Regions from separate parts of the Streptomyces sp. NPDC046465 genome, predicted to be linked through region 2. Evidence: riboswitches for the same ligand, from Rfam matches in the RefSeq annotation. Region 2 holds a riboswitch; the other holds the start of a gene.
What was found. A riboswitch is a leader RNA that binds a small molecule or an ion and turns the genes downstream of it on or off. The one in region 2 is predicted to bind glycine.

Region 1: linked by a shared signal. The riboswitch ahead of gcvP (aminomethyl-transferring glycine dehydrogenase) and the one ahead of gcvT (glycine cleavage system aminomethyltransferase GcvT) in region 2 are both predicted to bind glycine.

Annotation. Positions count from the first base shown of each region.
Region 1 covers NZ_JBEYZK010000040.1:8,863-13,032, forward strand. Annotated here, with positions in the region: gene ABZ953_RS37150 (DNA polymerase IV) at 18-1,490, shown strand; gene ABZ953_RS37155 (PRC-barrel domain-containing protein) at 1,524-1,901, opposite strand; glycine riboswitch at 2,046-2,145, shown strand; gene gcvP (aminomethyl-transferring glycine dehydrogenase) at 2,333-4,170, shown strand, end outside.
Region 2 covers NZ_JBEYZK010000006.1:25,347-29,516, reverse strand. Annotated here, with positions in the region: gene ABZ953_RS11050 (enhanced serine sensitivity protein SseB) at 128-907, opposite strand; gene ABZ953_RS11045 (AAA family ATPase) at 967-1,671, opposite strand; glycine riboswitch at 1,820-1,927, shown strand; gene gcvT (glycine cleavage system aminomethyltransferase GcvT) at 2,076-3,209, shown strand; gene gcvH (glycine cleavage system protein GcvH) at 3,322-3,699, shown strand; gene glyA (serine hydroxymethyltransferase) at 3,723-4,170, shown strand, end outside.

The DNA of each region.
Region 1 (4,170 bases), on a different contig from region 2:
AGGGGAGCATCAGAGATGTGAGAAGCGCGCCGACGATTCTGCATCTGGACATGGATGCCTTCTACGCGTCCGCAGAGCAGGCCGCGAAGCCGAGTCTGCGCGGGAAAGCCGTGGTGATCGGCGGCCTGGGGCCGCGGGGCGTGGTCGCCACCGCTTCCTACGAGGCGCGTCGTTTCGGCGTGCACTCGGCGATGCCCATGGGCCAGGCGCGGCGACTGGCGCCGAACGCCGCGTATCTCGTGCCGCGCTTCGGGCTGTATCGCGAGGTCAGCGAGCAGGTGATGGGGCTGCTGCGGCAGCTGTCGCCGCTCGTGGAGCCGCTCAGCCTTGACGAGGCGTTCGTGGATCTGGAGGCGGGAGGCGTCGCCGATGACGCGGAGACGGCCCGCGCGGTGGGGGAGCGGCTGCGGGCGGACATCAGGGCGGTGACCGGTCTCACCGGGTCGGTGGGGCTCGCCGTCTCCAAGATGCTGGCCAAGATCGCCTCCGAGGAGGCCAAGCCGGACGGGCTCAGGCTGATAGCGCCGGGGTCGGAGCGGGCGCTGCTCGGGCCCATGTCGGTGCGCATTCTGCCCGGGGTGGGTCCGGCCACGGGGGATCATCTGCGGCGGGCCGGGATCACCACGGTGGAGGAGATCGCGGAGGCGGGCGAGGACGAGCTCGTACGGCTGCTCGGGAAGGCGCACGGGGGCTCGCTGTACGGGATGGCGCTCGCGCACGACGAGCGGCCCGTGGTGGCCGAGCGGGACACGAAGTCGGTCAGTGTCGAGGACACGTATGACGTGGACATCCACGACCGGGTGCGGGTCCGGGGTGAGGTCGCGCGGCTCGCCGAGCGGTGTGTGCAGCGGCTGCGGGCGGCGGGGCACTCGGGGCGGACCATCGTGCTGAAGGTGCGGCGGTTCGACTTCTCGACGCTGACCCGGTCCGAGACGCTGCGCGGGCCCACGGACGACCCCGGGGTGGTGCGGGAGGCCGCGGCGCGGCTGCTTGAGTCCGTGGATACCACGGGCGGGGTGCGGCTCCTCGGCGTGGGCGTCTCCGGCCTCGCCGACTACACGCAGGAGGACCTCTTCGCCCAGGCCCAGGCCGCCGAGGTCGAGGCGGAGGCGGCGCTGACGGCCCTGGCGGCCGGTGACGGTGCGGAGGGGGAGCCGGTGCCGGGTGAGCAGGCGGTGGAGAGCGTCGAGGAGCCGGTGGCGCCGGCCGAGCGGCGGTGGGCGGCCGGTCTCGACGTGCGCCATGCCGAGTTCGGGCACGGGTGGGTGCAGGGGAGCGGCCTCGGGCGGGTGACGGTGCGCTTCGAGACGCCGTACTCGCCGCCGGGGCGGGTGCGGACGTTCCGGACGGAGGACCCGGATCTCGTACCGGCCGAGCCGTTGCCGCTGGTCGCCGCGGAGCCGCCGGAGGAGACGGGCGGAGCTGCCACTGAGGTGGGGCTCGAGGCGGTATCCAGTGCGGCTCGCGCGGAGGTGGGGGACCTGGGCTGAGAGGGGATGGCCGAAAGGGGGCGGTGGGCCGGGTCAGGGAGGCTCTGTGCCCGCGATGCGGCCGAAGCTCTGGTCGGGTGGTGGGGGCTGCGGTGGTGTCGTGTCGAGGCCGTAGTGGTGGTAGAGCTGGAGTTCCTGCTCGGGTGAGAGGTGGCGGCCGACTCCGAAGTCCGGGGCGTCCCTGATGAGGGCACGGTCGAAGGGAATGCGCAGGGTGCCGTCCCCGACCAGCTCGCTCGGCTCCAGCGGTACGAAGGCGTCGCGGCTGAAGAGGCCGGTGCGTATGGCCGCCCACTCAGGGGCGCCGGTGGCGTCGTCGAGGTACACCTCGTCGATCGTGCCGATCTTGGTCCCGTTTCGGTCGAACGCTTTGCGGCCGATCAGGTTGCGCGGATCGATGTCGGTCTGCACGGGCCCTCCAGCTGGTCGCGGCCTGACGAAATCGGGTGCAACTCATCCTTATTCGTTCGTAGTCACTACGAAAGAGCACTTCGGGGCAGGTGGCCACTCGAGGGATCGGCCATGGTCCTCGCTGGTAGGCTGGCTTCTGGCTGCTGACCCCGTGCGGGAGAGCTCTCCGGAAAACACTTTCCGGGGGCGCCGAAGGAGCAAATCCTCCCCGGAATCTCTCAGGCACCCGTACCGCACGGACGAGGTCACTCTGGAAAGCAGGGCGGGCGTCGGGCGGGCACGTTCCGAACCCTTCCTCACCGACGGTGAAAGCAGATCTGTCGAGAGACGGGACTGTGAAGCTCTCAGGTTGAGATGACAGAGGGGGAGGCCGTCCGGGTACCCGCGCCGGGGTACCCCTCGCAGGTCGTGCTGACCAGGAGGCCTCCGCAATGACTGCCACCAATCGCATCCCGCTCTCCGAGCTCGAACAGGGCATTCCCTTCGAGCAGCGGCACATAGGGCCCGATGCGGAAGCGCGGGCCAAAATGCTCGCCCAGGTCGGATACGGCTCGCTCGACGAGCTGACGGCCGCCGCGGTGCCGGATGTGATCAAGAACGCCGAGGCGCTGAACCTGCCCGGTGCCCGTTCCGAGGCCGAGGTGCTTGCCGAGCTCCGCTCCCTCGCCGACCGGAACCAGGTCCTCGACTCCATGATCGGGCTCGGGTACTACGGGACGTTCACCCCGCCGGTCATCCTGCGGAACGTGATGGAGAACCCCTCCTGGTACACCGCCTACACCCCGTACCAGCCCGAGATCTCGCAGGGCCGGCTCGAGGCACTGCTCAACTTCCAGACGATGGTCGCCGAGCTGACCGGCCTGCCCACCTCCGGGGCCTCGCTGCTCGACGAGGGCACCGCCGCCGCCGAGGCCATGGCGCTGTCGCGGCGCATGGGCAAGGTCAAGAACGGCGCCTTCGTGATCGACGCCGACACGCTGCCGCAGACCACCGCCGTCATTCAGACTCGTGCCGAGCCCACCGGCGTCGAGGTGATCGTCGCCGACCTGAGCGAGGGCATTCCCGCCGAGGTGGCCGAGCGCGGCGTCGTGGGCGTCCTGCTGCAGTACCCGGGCGCCTCCGGTGCAGTTCGCGACATCAAGCCGCTCATCGACCAGGCGCACGAGATCGGCGCCGTCGTCACCGTCGCCGCCGACCTGCTCGCCCTGACGCTGCTCACCTCGCCCGGCGAGCTCGGCGCCGACATCGCCGTCGGCACCACGCAGCGCTTCGGCGTGCCGATGGGCTTCGGCGGCCCGCACGCCGGATACATGGCGGTGCGCGAGAAGTTCGCCCGCAGCCTGCCGGGGCGGCTGGTCGGCGTCTCCGTCGACGCCGACGGCAACAAGGCCTACCGGCTCGCGCTGCAGACCCGTGAGCAGCACATCCGCCGCGAGAAGGCCACCAGCAACATCTGTACCGCTCAGGTGCTGCTCGCGGTCATGGCCGGAATGTACGCCGTCTACCACGGGCCCGATGGCCTGAAGTCCATCGCGCGGCGCACCCACCGGTACGCGACGCTGCTCGCCGCGGGCCTGGCGGCCGGTGGCGTCGAGGTCGTCCACGGCGCGTACTTCGACACCCTGACCGTGCGCGTCGAGGGCAAGGCCGAGGAGCTGGTCCGCGCCGCCCGCGAAGGCGGCGTCAACATCCACCTGGTCGACGCCGACCACGTCTCCCTCGCCTGCGACGAGACCACCACGCGGGCGCAACTGGCCGCCGTGTGGGGCGCGTTCGGGGTCGAGGCCGATGTCGAGTCGCTCGACGCCTCCGTCGCGGACACGCTGCCCGAGGCTCTGCTGCGCGGGGACGACTACCTCGCCCACCCGGTCTTCCACCAGCACCGCTCCGAGACGGCGATGCTGCGCTACCTGCGCAAGCTCGCCGACCGTGACTACGCGCTGGACCGCGGCATGATCCCGCTGGGCTCCTGCACCATGAAGCTCAACGCGACCACCGAGATGGAGCCGGTCACCTGGCCCGAGTTCGGCCAGTTGCACCCCTTCGCCCCCGCCCAGCAGGCGCAGGGCTACCTCACGCTCATCCGTGAGCTGGAGGAGCGGCTCGCCGAGGTCACCGGGTACGACAAGGTCTCGCTGCAGCCCAACGCGGGATCGCAGGGCGAGCTGGCCGGACTGCTCGCCGTACGCGGATACCACCGGGCCAACGGCGACGAGCAGCGCACCGTCTGCCTCATCCCCTCCTCCGCGCACGGCACGAACGCCGCGAG
Region 2 (4,170 bases):
GGCCGTGCCCGACGCACTCACCCGTAACCGCCCCTTCGCTTCGTGCCCGACTGCCCGAGAACCCGTCGTACCGGGTCATGGAACCAGCTTAAGCGGCGATCCTGACACGGACTTGACGTACGACACCTCAGGCGCCGCGGTGGTAGAAGGGCCGCACCCGTGCGCGCAGCCAGTCGCCCACCGGGTCCTGCGCCACGTCGAGGAGTACCAGGTTCACCGGCCACGGGGCCGGCACCTGGCCGAGGGCGCGGCCCAGCGCCTCCATCGGGAGGTCGCGGGCGTTGCCGTCCCAGGTGGACAGCTCGACGCCGACGAAGAGCGTCGGCTCGTCCGTCTCGACGGACGCCAGGCAGCGGCGGGCCGTGAGGACGACCCCGGCCGCCTCGAACTCCCGTCCCGCGGCGGCCAGGAAGTCCACCGGGTCGTGCTGCCAGTCCGGCTCGTACAGCCGCACCCGGCCGCCGGTGGTGGGGCCGTCCAGCTCGGAGCGGCCGACCCGGCAGAGCTCGGCGACGGCGGCCGGCGGCAGCGGGACGCCGACGGTGCCGTCGGGGTTCAGCGCGATGCCCAGCTGCGGCGGGAGGCCGCGGGCGAACTCAGCGGCGGGCGCCACGGTGTGGCCCATCCGGTCCGCCGCCGCGCCCAGGGCCTGGCGGAACTGCTGTTCGGAGCTGAAGACGGGGACGTACGCCTGGCCCTCGATCTCCAGGGTCGGCAGGTCCAGGGTGCCGCTGTCGGGGCCGCCGCCGTTCGGCAGCGGGATCCACAGGTGGCTGCGGCCGAGGACCTCCACGATCCGGCCGCCCGCCGACTCGGGGGCGCCGAGCGAGGCCGCAAGGACCTCCTCCAGTTCGTTGCCCGGCCATCCTCCATAGGGATGGGCGTGTGCCTGCGCCGGAAAGTCCATCTGTCCAACCCCTGCTCGCGACCGCTCTGCCTGCGGCTCGAACCCTAACGCCGGGGCGCTCAGCGGTCGAAAGTGATCCCCCGCAGGACCTGCGCCGCGGCGCGGTCCAGGAGCACCGCCGAACCGCAGCCGCGCGGCAGATCGCCGCGCTCGGCGGCGCCGACCAGGTGGCCGACCGTCCTGCGGTGGCGCGCGAAGGCGTACCGGGAGACGCCGCGGCCGCGCTCGTGCTGGCCCCGCAGCGCCGTCTCCGCCGGTACGTCGAGGAGCAGGAGGTGCAGGGCCGCTCCGCGCCGGGCGGCCTCGCGGGCGAGCCAGCGGCGCACCCAGGCCTGGGTGCCGCAGTCGTGCACGACGACGCTCGCCCCGGAGCGCAGGGTGCGGCGCAGTCCCCGGTAGTGCGCGAGGCGGACCAGGGGGCGGTAGAGCGCGTACGGCAGCAGGCGCGGCATGCGGCGGGCCCAGCGGTCGCGGGTGTCCTGGGAGTCGATGCGCGGGCCGGTGACGGCCTGCCGCATCAGGGTCGATTTTCCGCCGCCGGGCAGCCCGGAGACGACGACCAGGTCGCCCGCGCCGAAGGTGAGGCGGTGCGGGCTGTGACCGGCCCGTCGGCGGAGGTCGCGGACGACGGCCACGGGAAGCGGTCCGCAGCTCTCCGCGGCCCGCGCGGCGGCCTGCTTCGGCAGCACCACCCCCGCGGCCGCCACCCCGGTGGTCGTGGCGTGGACACTGGTCCTGCTGCGCACCGTGATCGGCCTCCCCATAGCGGTCACGTACTGCTTCCCCAGCAAGTGTAAAGAGAAGGTAATGCGGCACAAGCGCGTCCGGGGCCGCGGCATCCGTGGCCGGTCACGGGTCCCCCTCGACAGAGTCGCGTGCAATGATGTGCGCGCCAACTCCATACAGGCCGTTCGAATCCGCGCGGGAGAGTCCCCGGAACCAGCTTGAGCTGGGTGCCCGGGGCGCCGAAGGAGCAAGCCCCTCCCTTGAATCTCTCAGGCCCCGTACCGCGCGGGCGAGGCACATCTGAAAAGCGGGCCGCCCCGGCGGTCCCACCCAAGGTGCAAGCCGGACGTCTCGAATGACGAGACACGTCCGGCGAACCTCTCAGGTTCCGATGACAGATGGGGAGGATCGACCTCGCCCGTCATGCCCTGGGAGTTCCTTCATGAGCACTGCCCCCCGTCTGACCGCCCTCGACGCCGTGCATCGGTCGCTCGGCGCGACCATGACCGATTTCGCGGGCTGGGACATGCCGCTCCGGTACGCCAGCGAGCGCGACGAGCACAACGCCGTACGCACCAAGGCCGGTCTCTTCGACCTGTCGCACATGGGCGAGATCACGGTCACCGGACCCGAGGCCGCCGACTTCCTGAACTTCGCGCTGGTCGGCAACATCGGCTCCATCGGCGTCGGCCGCGCCCGCTATACGATGATCGTCGCCGAGGACGGCGGCATCCTGGACGACCTGATCGTCTACCGGCTCGGTGCGGCCGAGGCCCCCGAGTACATGGTCGTCGCCAACGCCTCCAACGCGCAGGTCGTGCTCGACGCGCTCACCGCCCGCGCCGACGGCTTCGACGCCGAGGTCCGCGACGACCGCGACGCGTACGCGCTGCTCGCCGTCCAGGGACCCGAGTCCCCCGGCATCCTGAAGTCACTCACGGACGCCGACCTGGACGGCCTCAAGTACTACGCGGGCCTGCCCGGCACCGTCGCGGGCGTGCCCGCCCTGATCGCCCGTACCGGCTACACCGGCGAGGACGGCTTCGAGCTCTTCGTCTCCCCCGGTGACGCGGAGCGGCTCTGGAACGCGCTGATGGAGGCGGGCGCGCCGGTCGGCCTGGTCCCGGCCGGTCTCTCCTGCCGCGACACGCTGCGCCTGGAGGCGGGCATGCCGCTGTACGGGCACGAGCTGACCGCCGGGCTGACGCCGTTCGACGCCGGGCTCGGCCGGGTGGTCAAGTTCGAGAAGACGTCGCAGTCGGAAGCCTTCGTGGGCCGCGGCGCCCTCGCGGCCGCCGCCGAGCGCGCCGAGACCGCCCCGCCGCGCAAGCTCGTCGGCCTGATCGCCGAGGGCCGCCGCGTTCCGCGCGCGGGCTTCCCGGTGGTCCTGGACGGCAAGGTCATCGGCGAGGTCACCTCCGGTGCCCCGTCCCCGACGCTGGGCAAGCCGATCGCGATGGCGTACGTCGACGCGGAGCACGCGGCCCCGGGCACGCCGGGCGTGGGCGTGGACGTCCGCGGCACCCACGAGCCGTACGCGGTCGTGGCCCTGCCGTTCTACAAGCGACAGAAGTGACGCTCGTAGCGTTGTCCCCGCGTGGGACCCGGCTTCCGGCGCACCCGGAAGTGACCCCACGCACATCTGTCCCGTTCCGCAGCACCCACCCGCGTACAGGAGAATTCAGGTCATGAGCAACCCCCAGCAGCTGCGTTACAGCAAGGAGCACGAGTGGCTCTCGGCCACCGAGGACGGCGTGGCGACGGTCGGCATCACGGAGCACGCGGCCAACGCGCTCGGTGACGTCGTCTTCGCCCAGCTCCCCGAGGTCGGTGACACGGTGACCGCGGGCGAGTCCTGCGGCGAGCTGGAGTCGACCAAGTCGGTCAGCGACCTCTACGCCCCGGTGACCGGCGAGATCGTCGCCGCCAACCAGGACGTCGTCGAGGACCCGTCGCTGGTCAACTCCGCCCCGTTCGAGGGCGGTTGGCTGTTCAAGGTTCGGATCTCGGGCGAGCCGGACGACCTGATGTCCGCCGACGAGTACACCGCATTCACCGCCGGCTGACCCATACCGATAGGGATCGTGTGATGTCGCTTCTCAACACCCCTCTCCACGAGCTGGACCCGGACGTCGCCGCCGCCGTCGACGCCGAGCTCCACCGCCAGCAGTCCACCCTGGAAATGATCGCCTCGGAGAACTTCGCTCCGGTCGCCGTCATGGAGGCCCAGGGGACGGTCCTCACCAACAAGTACGCCGAGGGCTACCCCGGCCGCCGCTACTACGGCGGCTGCGAGCACGTGGACGTGGCCGAGCAGATCGCGATCGACCGGGTCAAGGACCTGTTCGGCGCCGAGTACGCCAACGTCCAGCCGCACTCCGGCGCCTCCGCCAACCAGGCCGCCCTCTTCGCGATCGCCCAGCCCGGCGACACGATCCTCGGCCTGGACCTCGCGCACGGCGGCCACCTCACCCACGGCATGCGCCTGAACTTCTCCGGCAAGCAGTTCAACGTGGTCGCCTACCACGTGGACGAGG